2 regions of the Pelosinus fermentans DSM 17108 genome follow, and region 2 is predicted to be linked to the other one. Evidence: riboswitches for the same ligand, from Rfam matches in the RefSeq annotation. Region 2 holds a riboswitch; the other holds the start of a gene.
What was found. A riboswitch is a leader RNA that binds a small molecule or an ion and turns the genes downstream of it on or off. The one in region 2 is predicted to bind cyclic di-GMP.

Region 1 (7,745 bases), 1.2 Mb from region 2:
TTTGAAAAATGTGAAATGAATTTGGCTGCGGCAACTAAAAAATAAAGAATGATGTTTAGAGCAGACAGGTATACCTGTCTGCTCTTTATTTTAGCATACACTAACTTCGTGTTCTTCCTATTCTTCGCGTCTTCGCGGTTCAAAAGGTCTTATTTTTAAAGGGCGAGCAGCGTTTTTCTGTTTTCTAAAAAGTATATAGAGAGAATATAGTTAGTAAGCAGGATATTCTGAAAGAATAAGGAAATAAATAGTGAGAAAGAAGTCTGAATGTTGAGATATTTATTGTGAATGTTACCTAATACCTTGTCAGCTTTAAAACAGTAGGATAATGGCTGACAAGGTACTAGTATCTGGAGGGGGATTATGGTTGATAATTGCCTGTTAAAAGAGAGAATCTTAGTGATTAACCCTGGAGCAACTTCTACAAAATTTGCTGTATATGATGGAGAAACGCTGCTTATCAAAAGGACTGTGGAACATTTTGCTGCCGACACCAGCCCATTTGTGAAATTGTTAGATCAGTATGAGTATCGTTTACGAATTATTTTAGAACAATTAGCAGTAGAAAAGATTGACCTTTCTACATTTAATGCAGTTGCAGCCCGTGGGGGGATATTAAAGCCTCTTAAAGGCGGAACCTATGAAATTACTCAAGAGATGGTGAATGATTTAAGAGAAGCTAAAAGAGGTGAACATGCTTCTAATTTAGGGGCTGTCATGGCTTATGGGTTAGCCGAATTTTTAAAAATTCCTTCCTATATTGTAGATCCTGTTTCCGTGGATGAGATGGAACCTGTGGCAAGGATATCCGGTCTGCCTGATTTGCCAAGGATTAGCTTGTCCCATGCATTAAATACGAAGGCTGTAGCTCGTAAAGTAGCAAAGCAGCTTGGGAAAAAATATGAAGAGATGAATCTGATTGTGGCTCATTTAGGGACAGGAATTTCTGTAACACCTCACAAGCTGGGAAGAATGATTGACGTCAATAATCCGAAAGAGGAGGGACCTCTTTCTCCTGATCGTTGTGGGGGGCTGCCGGTAGGACAGTTTTTAAGACTTGCTTTTTCTGGTACTTACACCTTTGATGAATTAAAAGAGATACTCAATCATAAAGGTGGAATGTATGCTTATCTTGGTACTGCCGATATTCGGAAAGCTTTTTCTATGGCCGCTCATGGAAATGAGGAGGCTAGCTTGGTATTGGAAGCTCTTTCCTACCAAGTAGCAAAAGAAATTGGGGGAATGGCTGCTGTATTGTCAGGTCAAGTGGAGTGTATTATTCTAACTGGGGGAATTGCTCATTCAGAACCTATTGTTAACGCTATTAAAAGCCGAGTGCAGTTTATTGCTCCTGTAATTGTAATACCAGGAGAAGAAGAGCTAGAAGCATTGGCATTTGGAACTTTAAGAGTAATTCGAGGCGAAGAAGAAGCGCAGATGTATTCAGTATAAAATGAATAAACAGTTCTGATATTGGCAGATCTTTTAGGAGGTTGTCGTTTGTATTCTAATTATCATGAAATCATAGCTGAAATTAAAAATCGTTCTTTAATCAGGATTAGTGTTGCTGTAGCACAGGATAAAGGAGTCTTGGCGGCTGTCAAACTAGCTCAAGAGGAAGGGATTGCTGAGGCTGTTTTAGTAGGAGATACTGCTCTTATTAAGCCTTTAATGGAAGAGGTTGGCTTATCTGCTGATACGCCAATTTTGCATGAAGCAAACAGTGGGAAGGCAGTAGTGCAGGCTGTTTCCTTAGTAAAGAACGGTCAAGCTCAAGTGCTGATGAAGGGATTAGTAAATAGTAGTGATTTTTTACGAGCAGTATTGCATAAAGGGGAAGGGCTGCGTACTGGAAGGCTATTAAGTCATTTAGGTGCTTTTGAGATTCCAGGTCAGAAAAAACTTTTATTTATTACTGATGGAGGTATGAATATTGCTCCTACCTTATTTGAAAAGAAGCAGATCTTGGTGAATGCAATATTGGCACTGCATGGAATGGGAATCATGATTCCTAATGTAGCATTGCTTACGGCCAATGAAATAGTTAATGAAAAAATGCCCGCCACTTTAGATGCTAAGATTTTAGTAGAGATGAGAAGCAATGGGGATTTACCTGCTAGTCTGATAGAAGGACCGATTGCCCTTGATGTGGCAGTTAGTCAAAAAGCAGCGCAGCACAAAGGGATTGACAGCAAAATAGCAGGTAATGTTGATCTAATCATGGTACCTAATATTGAGACTGGCAATGCCTTAGGAAAGTCTCTGATTTATTTTGCTAAAAGTAAAATGGCAGGTATTGTCCTAGGGGCAACACACCCCATAGTCATGACTTCACGATCTGAGACACCAGAGGGAAAGATGAATTCCATTGCCTTGGCTTGTTTAGTCAAGCCATTAGGGTAGAATGGGAAAGAATGATAGAAAAATAGAGGAAATCCTTGATGTATACAAGGATTTCCTCTATTTTTTATATCGATGTGCTTACAATGGAAAGATGAGAATTTTCTGCCAGGTTAATTTCGATAGGCGGGGAATAGGCGGTTCCATCAGGGTAGGCAATAAGACGGATTATCGGCTGACGAGGGGTATGCTCCAATAAGGAGACGACAATAGCCTTTTCTCCTGTATTTAGCAGGACCTCCATTCCTGGAAAATATAAGGCCATTTTAGATAAGAATATTTTGCCGAAATGCTCGTCAAAAGCAGTTCCTAAACCAGAGCGAATAATATCATATGCCTCTTCCAAATTCATAGCTTTACGGTATGGGCGGCACCCTGTAATCGCTTCATATACGTCGGTAATTGCCAATAAACGAGCATAATTTAGAATTTCTTCACCCTGGAGTCCTCGCGGGTATCCTGTGCCATCTATTTTTTCGTGATGCTGCCATGCCATGTGAGCAACAAGGCTTGACAGCTCCCAGCGTTTTTTCACCAATAAATTAAATCCAGATTGTGGATGCTGCTTAATGATGCCAAATTCTTTTTCTGTTAAGCGATCCGGTTTATTGATAATTTTTTTATCGACGTTCATTTTACCGACATCGTGAAGCAGGGCACCACAGGTGATTTCTTTGATTTGGGGAATGGAAAAACTACAAGAATGAGCCAATAGAGCAGCATAAATAGCACAATTTAAGGAGTGATCTAAGGTGTAGTCATCATGAGTTGCAATTCCAGTTAATTGGATGCTTATGGCGGGTTGAATAATTAATTCTTCAACGATATCAGAGGCAATAGAACTGATATCGTCTATGGCAAAGGCTTCTTTATTATGAATTTTTTCCATAGTGGAACTTAATATAGAGAAGGCCCGTTGCTGAGTTTCTACAGATAAATATTCTGGAATCGCTATATCTTCATATCTTTCGTCGTGAATAAAGAGAGTTTTTACTTTCAACCTTCGTAACTTGTGAAGGTAGACTTCCGTTAGCCTGACTCCTGAAGCAAGCAGGATATGTCCTTTTCTGCTGTAAAGGTTTCGTGCTAATATCATACCTGGGTGTACTTCCGTTAACCTAATCTGTCGCAAAATGAGAGCTCCTTTATTTTCAAAAAAATCAGCAATACATGCCTGTTAGTATATACGATGAAGAGAAATCACACAAAAAAACTTAACCGCAGATATGAGGCAGTTAAGCTTTTCATCATATGCAGCGTGGCGATCATAGATTATAAATCCTTAGACCCTATAGCTTTGCGTCCTTACCTTTCAGTAAGTTTGCCAATATATAATTTAAGAAAATAAAAATAATTGTAGTATTAAAACAAAATGATACCATATAAAAAGGGCGAATTATGTCATATTTTGAAGAAAAATAAAAAATAATTTATTGCTAAGGGTTTTATGTAGAGATTGGTATATTTTTTACGATATCATCATAGAAGTAAATAGTGGGTTTCTAACGTACGGGAGGCGGCTGTTATGCTATCACCCAGTTTGGAAGATTATTTAGAAGAATTATATCGCTTTTCTTTATATAATGATATTGTTCGGGTTACAGATATAAGCCGAAAATTGAATGTATCGCTACCCTCTGTAAGTAAAGCGTTACGTAAATTAAAAGCTGGACAATATATAAATTATCAACGCTACGGCATTATTGATCTAACTGATAAAGGGAAAAAGACCGGAAATTTCTTAGTCGAGAGAAATAAGATATTGCAGGAATTTCTCACTTTGATTTGTGCTGATTGTGATATAGCAGCAGAGGCAGAAGCTATGGAGCATTATCTTTCCAAAGAAACGATCAAATCAATTCAATTGCTCGTAAAATTTATGCAAGATCATACGGAATATTATAATATTTTTTTAGAGCACGTAATGAATCAAGAAAAGAAGGAAGAAAAATGATGTACAATATCCCTATTCTTAGCAAATTTGAGAATAGGGATATTTTTTTATGACAACCCCATTCTCTTATTTCAAGTTCGCATAGATCATTTTTTTCTTTGCGGACAAGAGTCATAAACGCTTTCATGGAATCATTAAGCCACTTATTTTTATGATACACCAAAAAAGCATTCATCTGCACTTCTTTGTGGTTCGATTGTTTTATATGTTTTTAAGGATGCGTAGAGCTTTTCTTATCAATAATCATCATCCGTCTATACTAAATTGAGTAATCGTGCTGACTGGGCTACTATAAAGCATACTATGAACGCAATGACAGTAGGAATCAGAAATGTCAAAAAGGTCCATTTCTTGCTGCCTGTTTCTTTATAAGCGGATAGCAAGGCTGTGGTGCAAGGCCAGTGAAGCAGGCAAAAGAGCATTGTGCAGACAGCGGTTAACCAAGTCCAGTTATTATTGATGAGAATATCCCGCAGTTCTTCTAAAGTACCAAACTCCATCATTTGACCAGTTGATAAATAGCACATGAGAAGAATTGGCATAACGATTTCATTAGCAGGAAGACCTAGGATAAAGGCTAAAAGAATAAAACCGTCCAGGCCAATGGCGTAAGCAAAGGGCTGCAGCCAAGCTGCTAAATAACCAATGATACTTATCTCTTCTATGTAGATATTGGCAAGCATCCACGTAATGGCACCTGCTGGTGCTGCCATGATAATGGCCCGTTTTAGGACGAAGATTGTGCGGTCAATGAGAGAACGATAAAAAATAGCGCCTAATTGGGGTTTGCGGTAAGGAGGCAGCTCTAAGACCATCGAAGAAGCTTCTCCCTTTAGCAGTGTGTGTGATAAAGCCCAAGATACAGCAAAGGTTACAAAAATTCCTAACACAACTAAGCTCGTTACTACTAGTGAGGCTACTGCAATTTGTAATTCTGATACCACCATACCGCCCATAAAAATAGTGGCGATCGCAATCAAGGTAGGAAATCGTCCATTGCATGGTACAAAGTTGTTAGTCAGCACAGCAATTAATCGTTCACGAGGAGAATCAATGATACGGCAGGAAACGACGCCAGCAGCATTACAGCCAAACCCCATGCACATGGTGAGTATTTGCTTGCCGCAAGCACGGCATTTCTTAAACATATTATCGAGATTAAAGGCTACTCTTGGTAAGTATCCTAAATCTTCCAGCAGTGTGAACAAGGGAAAGAAGATTGCCATAGGCGGCAGCATAACCGCGATAACCCAGGCGAGGCCGCGAAACATACCTAAGACTAATATACCAGTTAACCAGGAGGGAGCTCCTGCTAATTCAAACCAGATTAAAAGCTGATCCTGAAATGCAAAAAGCGTGTCAGCAATCATTTGAGAGGGAACATTTGCCCCTGCAATCGTAATCCAGAAGATGACGCTAAGTAAAGCAAACATGATAGGATAACCAAATAATCGGGAGGTTAAAACGTCGTCTAGCTTATGATCCCAACTGCGTGAATCAGTGGAATTTTTACTTACGGCTGGCCCTGCTATCATTTCAGCGTTTTGATAAATATCAGATACAATTTTATCACCTAAGTCGGGATTACTGAGGCGGATTTTTTCCGCCTCAGTGCATATTTCCTCCAGGGTGATCATAGGTTTTATTGCAGCGCTCATACAGCAACCTCCTGTAAGCGTGTTGAATGCAGATCAAAATCAAGATATTGACTGATGCTGTTGATAAAAGCTTTATCTCCATCTAATAATCGCAGCGCTACCCAGCGAGGGTTGAGATTCGAGCCGATTAATCTTGATACTTTTGGCAGAAGTTGTTGAATAGCATTTTCCACTTCAGAAGAATAGTTAATCTGTCTGGGAGCTGGGGTGCAAAGCCCTGTAGACATTTCATATAACTTTTGACGCAGGGTGTCGAGACCTTTTCCATTACGGGCAGCAGTGGCAACAACTGGTACACCTAAATCTTTTTGTAAAGCAGAGATATCGATCTTAATATTTTTCTTTTCTGCTTCATCAATCAGATTGACGCAAACAATAATCTTCGGTGTGATTTCCATGACTTGCAATGCCAAATTAAGATTGCGTTCAAGGCAGGTAGCATCTAATACTACTAGTGTTGCATCCGGTTTGCCAAAACAAATAAAGTCTCTGGCAACTTGCTCTTCTACTGTATGGGCTAAGATCGAATAAGTGCCAGGTAAGTCGATCATTAAAAAAGAGCGATCGAGATACGTAAAACTTCCTTGAGCATTATCAACGGTTTTTCCAGGCCAATTTCCTGTGTGCTGATGTAAGCCGGTTAGCGCATTAAAAACAGTGCTTTTTCCTACGTTAGGATTACCAGCTAAAGCTACCGTAAATTGCCCAGGAGTCGTTGAAATTCCAAAATGCTCACTCAGAAATTTCTGATGTTCTTCAATCGTAGAATTGCTCATTCTCATTCTCCTCCTAAATTTGTTGGCTACAGTTATAACCAGGATTACATCGGATTCACATGAATTTGACTGGCGTCTTCACTGCGCAAAGCAATGAGAGTATCACGTACCATATAGGCTACAGGGTCACCTGCTGGGCTTTTGCGAATGCATTGGACAGGCGTTCCTGGTACCATACCTAAGTCTAGAATGCGGCGGCGCAGTAAGCCTTGTAAATTAAGGGATACGATCTGGCATACAGATCCTATGCCCAGTGTTGATAATGGAATTGTTGTTAATGCAGTATTCATTATAAATCCTCCTTTGGCAAAATGGTTTCATATTAGCCATGGCTAACATTTATAGGAAAAAATATGGTTAGCCGCGGCTAACATATAAGTAAGGGAATCTAATTTAGTATATGAACAGCAAAAGATTTGGTTACTTGCATTCACTTGATTAATAATATAAATATTTGACAGATGTTTTAATTATTGTTAAAATGATAATGATTATCAATAATTAAAAGAAAAATAAGATGGTTATGCTCATAAAACATATAAACATGAAGTGAATTTGTTTATTTAAGGTTTAAAAGGAGGAAGATGGATGTCTGTATGGGTAACAACTGATAACCGACAAGTATATATGAATGTAAGCGGTGATGTATTTGTAGAGCATCTTAATTTTCTGGAGCAAAATATGCTGAAGCATTTGCAGTATGGGTATCGGCGTATTGTGGTTAATATTAATAATATCGGACATCTTGATCATGATGGTATCCATGTTTTTCAATATGTGCGTGAAAAGATGCTAAAGCATGGCGGAGAATTGATTATTGAAGATGAAAAAGGGAAATTAGCCATTTAATTCATGTCGGATGGAATGACATCTTGCTTAATAACATGAGATTTTAAAGGGGATTTCCTCCGTTTATCTATTTATTGCAAAAAACTCCAACAGTTGACAAAGAGCGGA
Region 2 (7,745 bases):
TCGCGAGATATATAACTATGGTTTATTTCGCAATTCATATGCAATCTTGGCAAACAAGGTAGATATACCTTTTGCTAAAGAGAACCTTACTCAACTATCTTCGATATTTCCAAAAGCTACGATTATTCCGATATCCGCATTGTTGAGCGAAGGTTTAAAAGAGGTGAAGACCTGTGTTGCACGCAATGTGTGAATTTATCAGTATAATGTTTTCTGTGATACTTTCTGCCATTGCAATTAAATTAGCTGATGATTATTTAGATCAAGATATGGATAAATCTGAAAAGAATTTCGCAACCGCGCTAGGAAAAGGCGGTATGCTATATGGCATGCTATCAATGGCTTTGGCAGCAAGTCTAAATACTTCGATAAGCATGTCCTTATTTCTTGCTAGTTACATAATTGGTATGTTTCATGATCTGAAAAATCATTTTCCAAGCCGGCTCAATGGATTTCAAGAGTCAGTTTTAATATTTATAGTGGGTATTTTCCTGTTAGGATGGAAGATGATATTCTTCTCAATTTTTTTTGTTATATCCATACAATTAATAGACGATTATATAGATGATTTTAGAGATGAGTTAATCGGGCACCGTAATTGGGCTCACCACCTTGGTAGAGTGGAGTGTTTTTTATTATTTCTATTAACTTTATTAATTTCTTGGCTAATTAACGAGGAAATATTTCCTGCGGTGTTCTTGGGCGCCGTAGTATCCTATAGTATAATATTGTATTATCAGAAAGGGAGATTATAATGCTATGGACAGGAATAATTATGGTAATTGCGCTATTAAGTGGATACATATGGGGTAAACGCGATGGAATGATATCTGTCAATCACCAAAGTTTAGTAAACGTTCCTTTATTATTAAGACAACAATCATTAGAAAAAGGCTATTGTATCTTATGTCATGAACCTAAAAAGAAACGTATTATTCACAAAATAAATGGACAAAAAGGTCGACGTATTTGAATTTCTTAGTAATTATTGATAGTAAAAAGAGGAATTTATTAGGTGAGTATATAATATAAGGACATATCACATTATTCTACAAAATATTCACAATTAGAATGTTTAATATTTAAATAATTTATTATGGTGGGGTTTGATGCAATATATCATAATTACGTCATTATCCATAGTCATTTCGGCATATCTTATATACGTGTTAACGAATAAGCTATTAAATATTCGACTAAATGTAAAACCTCTTATTTTATGTGTGTGTTGTGCGCTTTTAGTCAATATTATTCTGCCACGTATTATTATTGGATTTGTTGGTGTAGTAGGAACTGTGGGCATATTAACGATCACTACAATTGTCTTTGCAGTTAGCATTGCACAGTATAATGAAAAAATTAAATTGTATTCTGAAGAAAATAAAGGAGAGTCTGAAACAAAAGATATAACAAAGGATACTGAACCTTCAGAATATGGATTGTTATGGAAAAAGCCAGAAATCATAATAGCTGCAGCTGTACCAATACCTATTATAGCTAGCTCTTCGGTAAGAAGTGTGACAAATAAGACTGATATTGAATCTGAGTCAAAAGAAAAGTCTGTGATGCTAAAGGAAGATGATGCTAATAATGTAATGGCATTGGAAACTGAAGTGTTATCTGTTGATCTAGCAGTTACAGTAGATCAGCTAGATCCTATTTCCACAGAGAAACAAATTGACAAGAGTGAAGAAGAGGTCTATGAGCTGAAAGATGAAAATCGGAATGAGGAGAATAGTGAGATGGTACAAGTTGAAGATGAATTACAGGTACCCATTAATGTGTTTGACTCTTCTTCAAAGGATTTAGATGGTTTAATTGATTCTGCGTTTATATATAAAGAACAGCGCAATTTTATCCAAGCCCTTAAGGTTTTTCGCCAAGCTTTGATGTTATATCCTGATAGTGAAGCAGCACCATTTTTAGTAATGGAAATTGGCACTATATTAAAAAATAGTGGTCAATATAATGAAGCAATTCACGTTTTTTGTGAGGGCAGAAAGCTTCCAGGAGTACAAAAAAATACTATGTTTGATTTGGAATTCATTAAAACAATTGCCTATTTACGTATAATAAAGAATATTTTAATCCAGAATCGCTTAGGGGATATCTCTTTTAAAAATATTCCGGGGACTGTATTAAAAGAAATTGATTCTGAATTTCGCGAGTGGCGAAATTCTACGTGAAATTTCTAAATAGCACAATTAGGATGGATAAAAATAAATGATGAATTTCCGTTAATGTTATATTTCATACTTACATAGAATTAAACAAATAAATATTTAGCAAACTCATCCAAAGGTGGGGACGCAAAGCTATGGGTCTAAGGGACTTTATATCCTATGATTGCCAAGTTGCCGATTCAATGAAGAATTGTAATTAGCACAGTGCATTATAGGTAGGTGCTATTTTTTATATAGTTTTCTAAATTAATGACTAGATTAGTAACTTATAGTTAATAAAGCAGGAATTTTAGATTAATTACTAATGCAGAGGTAAAATGCTCTTGGCGAAGTGGGAAAAGTGCTATAAATAAGGTTAAGAATTTGACTAACTGCTTCGATGAATGATAAGAGGATATTAAATGATAAATAAGGAGCGCTATTCATGAAAAAAAGTGTTGAAATTATTGGATTGCCAGTTATTAGCATCGTTGAAGGTACAGAGCTTGGAACAGTTAAAAGTCTTCTTATTAATCCGGTAGATGGATCTGTAACGATACTAATTGATGATTCCAAATGGTATTGGGGAGCCAAATTTTTGCCTTTGGCAGCTGCTACTGGATTAGGAGAATATGCAATAACAATAGAGAATAGTGATGCAATATTAACGTTAACAGATGCACCGGAAGTTGAGAAGTTAATTGTGGCTGATCTAAAAATTATTGGTACTAAAGTGCTGACTAAAAATGGTCGAATCCAAGGTAAAGTTACGGAGTTTTTTGTTGATAATTCAGGAAAAATTGTATCTTGTGAAATAGAAGATCTTAATGGTGGAATTACGAGCATTGAGGCAAAGCAAATTTTAACTTTTGGTAAAGATGTACTTTTTGTTTCAGATGATCATGAAACGGTAGCAGAAAGTTCAGCAGCTACTAATATTGCAATATCCACAGTAAGCACTTCTGCAGTTTCTGAAGTAAAACCACCTGTTATTCAAGTTAAAGAACCAGATGATGCAAAGGTAGCTGCTAGTGATGATTCTGCTAGAAAGTTTGACGAAAAAAATCGTAAATACTTACTTGGTAAAAAAGCTAGTCGCCGTATTGAAACTGATAATGGCTTGTTAATTATAGAAGAAGGTGGTGAAATTACTGAGGAAGTTTTGCAAAAAGCAAAATTAACAGGTAGTTTTGTAGAATTAACAATGAATATCCAATAAAATAAAAATCAATATCTCTCCAATTATGGTGGTTTTATTATCATGTTACGAACAAATCCCCGCTATTGGCGGGGATTTGCTCTCTTGCTAGCTAATCGAATAATTGGAATGGAGTTACTAACTATGAAAATTACAATAAATCAACGTGCTAAAAATATAATGCTTTTTCTTAGCATTATTATATTATTTAGCTTAACTGGATTCATTGCCACCACTACTGCGTTTGATGTCAGTGATAGTATCTATGAAGGTGTTTTCATCGGCGATATTCCTGTGGGGGGATTATCAATTGATGAAGCAAAAAGTGAAATTATTATAAATATCAAAAATCAAACAGCTAATTCACCAAGTTATTTAACGTATAAGACGCAAAAATGGCCGATTTATGCAAATGACATTGATCTAGAAATCAATGCAGATGATCTTGCGCAGCAAGCTTATAATATCGGTCGTCTTGGCAATATAGCTAAACGTTTACAAGAAAAAATTATAGCTGTAAATTATGGATATACGATTCCGTTGTCTTTACATTATAATCATGTTAAGTTAGAAGCAATTCTTAATACAATTGCAGATTCTATCAATAGTAACCCCGAAGATGCTTTACTGATATATCAAAATTCGAATGTTAATATTCAGCCTGAAAAAAATGGTCATAAAGTTGATTTAGAAAAAAACTGGCTTGATTTAAATGCTATTATACATACTCGTATTCCTTTTACTCTTGAATTAACGGTTAATGAAATAACTCCTAAAATTTTATCGAAGGATTTAGCTGAAGTTGATAGTTTACTTTCTATATATACCACAGAGTTTGATCCTGATAATGAAAACCGTTCTAAAAATATTAGCCTTGCTGCCAAGAATGTGAATCACATTTTAGTTCGTCCCAATGACGTTTTTTCTTTTAATAATAATGTAGGGGAACGTCTATCGGAGAATGGTTACAAGGAAGCTCCCGTTCTCATTGATGGTAAACTAGTTTTGGATTGGGGTGGAGGTGTATGCCAAGTAAGTAGTACTTTATATAACGCAGTGTTATTGGCGAATATGAGTATTGAAGAACGAACATCACATTTTCGCCCGCCAGCCTATGTCCCTTTAGGGCAAGATGCTGCTGTTGCTGATAACCTTTTGGATTTTAAATTTAAAAATACAACAGATTCTAATATTTATATTACGACAGAGATTCTAGACAGGGAGATTATCGTTCAAATTTTCGGAAAAAATAATCCTACTCTTTCAGATATACGGATTATCGGTACGAATAAAAAAGTATTAGAACCTAATACGATTATTAAGCAAGATCCCACTCTTGAATTAGGAAGCCAAGTAGTAGAGTACGCAGGAGAGAAAGGCTTTCAGATTACGACTTATAGGATTGCATTTGCTAATGGACAAGAAGTTAAACGAGAACATTTGGCTTATGATGAATTTAAGGCGGAGGATAGAATAGTGCGTATTGGTACTAAAATGTTATCGAATCAGTTAACCAAGTAATGAATAAAAAGTAATACTTTCTGTTTAGCAAGCGGAAGGCATTACTTTTTATTATATTTTGTGCATAACAACAAAAGGAGCTATTAATAATAAGAAAGCTAGGAAAGATACCTTTTCCTATTTGTCTGTGGTAATATGTAGTATAATCAGTAGTGGCCCTGAAAAAAGTATATTACTAGACGATTTGTTATCTTAATCGAGCTAGCAAAATGGAATAGGATCGAAGGAGCGTGAAATAATTGACAACTATATATGGAGATGTCAATGGTATACGAAAAAGTATTATTAATAGGCTGGAAGAATTATATGAATTTACTATTCCTTTTGGGCAAGTCATAACAAATGAATTAGCACAAAAATTGATCGATTTGACAGATGACCTAAATCGCGAACTTGTTGTATATATTACCAGAAAAGGACAAGTTACTTGTGTAGCAGTTGGCGATGTCTATACCGTAATATTGCCGGAAGTTGATGGTCGGCGTTCTGTCAATCGATTAAGTGGTATTCGTTGTATTCATACTCACCCTAGTGGCGAGACAGAACTTAGTGGGGTGGATATAGCTTCATTAAAGGAAATGCGTTTTGATCTAATGGCTGCACTGGGACGCAAGGATGAGATGATACAAGCAAGCTTTGGTATTATTACCAATATTGAAAATGATCAATTTAATACTCAAATGATTGGTCCTTTGTCCATTGATGAATTTATAGAGTTGGATATTACATATTTAACTGCACAAATTGAGCGCCAACTCGATTTAAATACTAAAACGAGTGCTATTGCAGAACCTGAAAGAGCTCTATTGGTTGGGGTGGAGAGGCAAGGAAAGTGGCGAATTACTGACTCATTAAAGGAATTGGCTCAATTAGCAGAGACAGCTGGTGCGGAAGTATTAGGTATGACGTGGCAAAAGAGGGATCGACCAGATTCAGCTTTATTTATTGGACGTGGAAAAGTGCAGGAGATTAGTTTGCTGCGTCAGGAAAAGAATGTAAATCTCATTATTTTTGATGATGAGTTATCACCTGCACAGCAACGCAATCTTGAAAAAGCCTTGGGTATTAAAGTTTTAGATCGTACGGCGCTAATTCTAGATATTTTTGCACAGCGTGCTCGATCTCATGAAGGGAAGTTGCAGGTTGAATTAGCTCAGCTTCGCTATAATTTACCAAGATTAGGTGGACAAGGATTAGTATTATCTCGGTTAGGCGGTGGTATTGGTACTAGAGGTCCTGGCGAAACCAAGCTTGAAGTCGATAGACGTCGAATCAGAGAACGCGTAAGTGACATCACAAAACAAATTGAATATATAAAAAAACAACGTAATTTGCATCGTAAACGTAGAGAAACTACTCGCATCCCTACGATCGCTTTAGTTGGCTATACAAATGCAGGAAAATCAACCTTGCTCAACCTGCTTACAGCATCGGAAGTGCTGGCCGAGGATAAATTGTTTGCAACCCTTGATCCAACAACTAGGAACATTACGTTAACCAATGGCCAGCAAGCCTTAATTACTGATACAGTTGGCTTTATACAAAAGCTGCCGCATCAATTAATTGCTGCATTTCGTGCAACCTTAGAGGAAGTTGTACAAGCTGATATTCTTCTGCATGTTGTTGATGTTAGCCATCCTCAATACCAAGAACAAAGCCATGCTGTTTTTCAGGTTTTACACGAATTGAATGTAGATATAAAACAATTAATTACAATTTTTAATAAGGCAGATAAAGTAGAGGATTCGAATAGTGTAAGTGCTCTTTTAAAAACAGAAAATAGTGTTATGATTTCTGCTTTGCATGGTCATGGTATTGAAGGACTATTATTATTAATTGAAAATGCTATAAAGCAGAAAACCATTGAAATGCATTTGTTGATACCTTATGACGAAAGTAATGTAATAGCCAAGCTATATGATATATCAAATGTTCATTCTACGGAGTATCGTGAAGATGGCATCTATGTAAGTATTTCACTGTCTCCAGACCAAACTAATTATTTTAATCGATATGCTATAGGAGTAGAACAAGAATGACTATATTTAGTAAAGAAATATTAGAAATACGTAAACAAGCATTACAGCAGGCATCCTCTTTATTTGCTCGAGTGGATGAAATATCCGAAAAAAATACTACTAGAGTTCTAGAAATATTTCGTAACCACAGAGTATCTGATTATCACTTTCGTACTACCTCGGGTTATGCCTATAACGATGCTGGGCGAGAGAAGCTAGAAGAGGTTTGGGCTGACATTTGTGGAGCAGAAAAAGCCTTAGTGCGTACTCAATTTGTATCTGGGACCCATGCATTGGCTACTGTACTTTTTGGTTTACTGCGTCCTGGACATGAGCTGTTATCCCTTACAGGAGCGCCTTATGATACCATGCAGACCGTTATTGGGCATACTTGTTCCTCGTCTGGTTCTTTAAAAGAATTTGGTATCGGTTATTCAGAGCTTCCTATGATTGATAGTGGAGTGGATATAAAGAATATTGCTAAAGCTATGAAACCTAATACTAAAATGGTTTTGATTCAAAGGTCGCGAGGATATAGTATGCGAGCGCCTTTAACTATCGATGACATCAAAGAATTATGCACTTACATAAAGAAAATTAATCCTGAATGTATATGTTTTGTTGACAATTGCTATGGTGAGTTTGTTGATATCTTAGAACCAACTGCTGTGGGTGCTGATATTATGGCGGGTTCATTAATTAAGAATCCTGGGGGTGGTATTGCTCCAACAGGCGGATATATAGTCGGAAAAAAAGAATTGGTTGAACAAACAGCTTATCGAATGACTGCGCCAGGTATTGGAAGTGAGTTAGGTGCGTCACTTGTTGATAATCGTCTTTTATTCC

Region 1: linked by a shared signal. The riboswitch ahead of FR7_RS17410 (HD-GYP domain-containing protein) and the one ahead of FR7_RS11715 (PRC-barrel domain-containing protein) in region 2 are both predicted to bind cyclic di-GMP.

What each region holds. Positions count from the first base shown of each region.
Region 1 covers NZ_AKVN02000001.1:3,745,965-3,753,709, reverse strand. Annotated here, with positions in the region: gene FR7_RS17425 (diaminopimelate decarboxylase family protein) at 1-45, shown strand, start outside; gene buk (butyrate kinase) at 364-1,452, shown strand; gene FR7_RS17415 (phosphate acyltransferase) at 1,501-2,403, shown strand; gene FR7_RS17410 (HD-GYP domain-containing protein) at 2,468-3,532, opposite strand; cyclic di-GMP riboswitch class I at 3,650-3,736, opposite strand; gene FR7_RS17405 (metal-dependent transcriptional regulator) at 3,926-4,354, shown strand; gene FR7_RS17400 (nucleoside recognition domain-containing protein) at 4,609-6,012, opposite strand; gene FR7_RS17395 (FeoB small GTPase domain-containing protein) at 6,009-6,788, opposite strand; gene FR7_RS17390 (FeoA family protein) at 6,833-7,078, opposite strand; gene FR7_RS17385 (STAS domain-containing protein) at 7,377-7,637, shown strand.
Region 2 covers NZ_AKVN02000001.1:2,542,463-2,550,207, forward strand. Annotated here, with positions in the region: gene FR7_RS11695 (GTPase domain-containing protein) at 1-193, shown strand, start outside; gene FR7_RS11700 (hypothetical protein) at 186-755, shown strand; gene FR7_RS11705 (hypothetical protein) at 755-973, shown strand; gene FR7_RS11710 (tetratricopeptide repeat protein) at 1,167-2,186, shown strand; cyclic di-GMP riboswitch class I at 2,275-2,362, shown strand; gene FR7_RS11715 (PRC-barrel domain-containing protein) at 2,608-3,381, shown strand; gene FR7_RS11720 (VanW family protein) at 3,505-4,881, shown strand; gene hflX (GTPase HflX) at 5,121-6,920, shown strand; gene FR7_RS11730 (methionine gamma-lyase family protein) at 6,917-7,745, shown strand, end outside.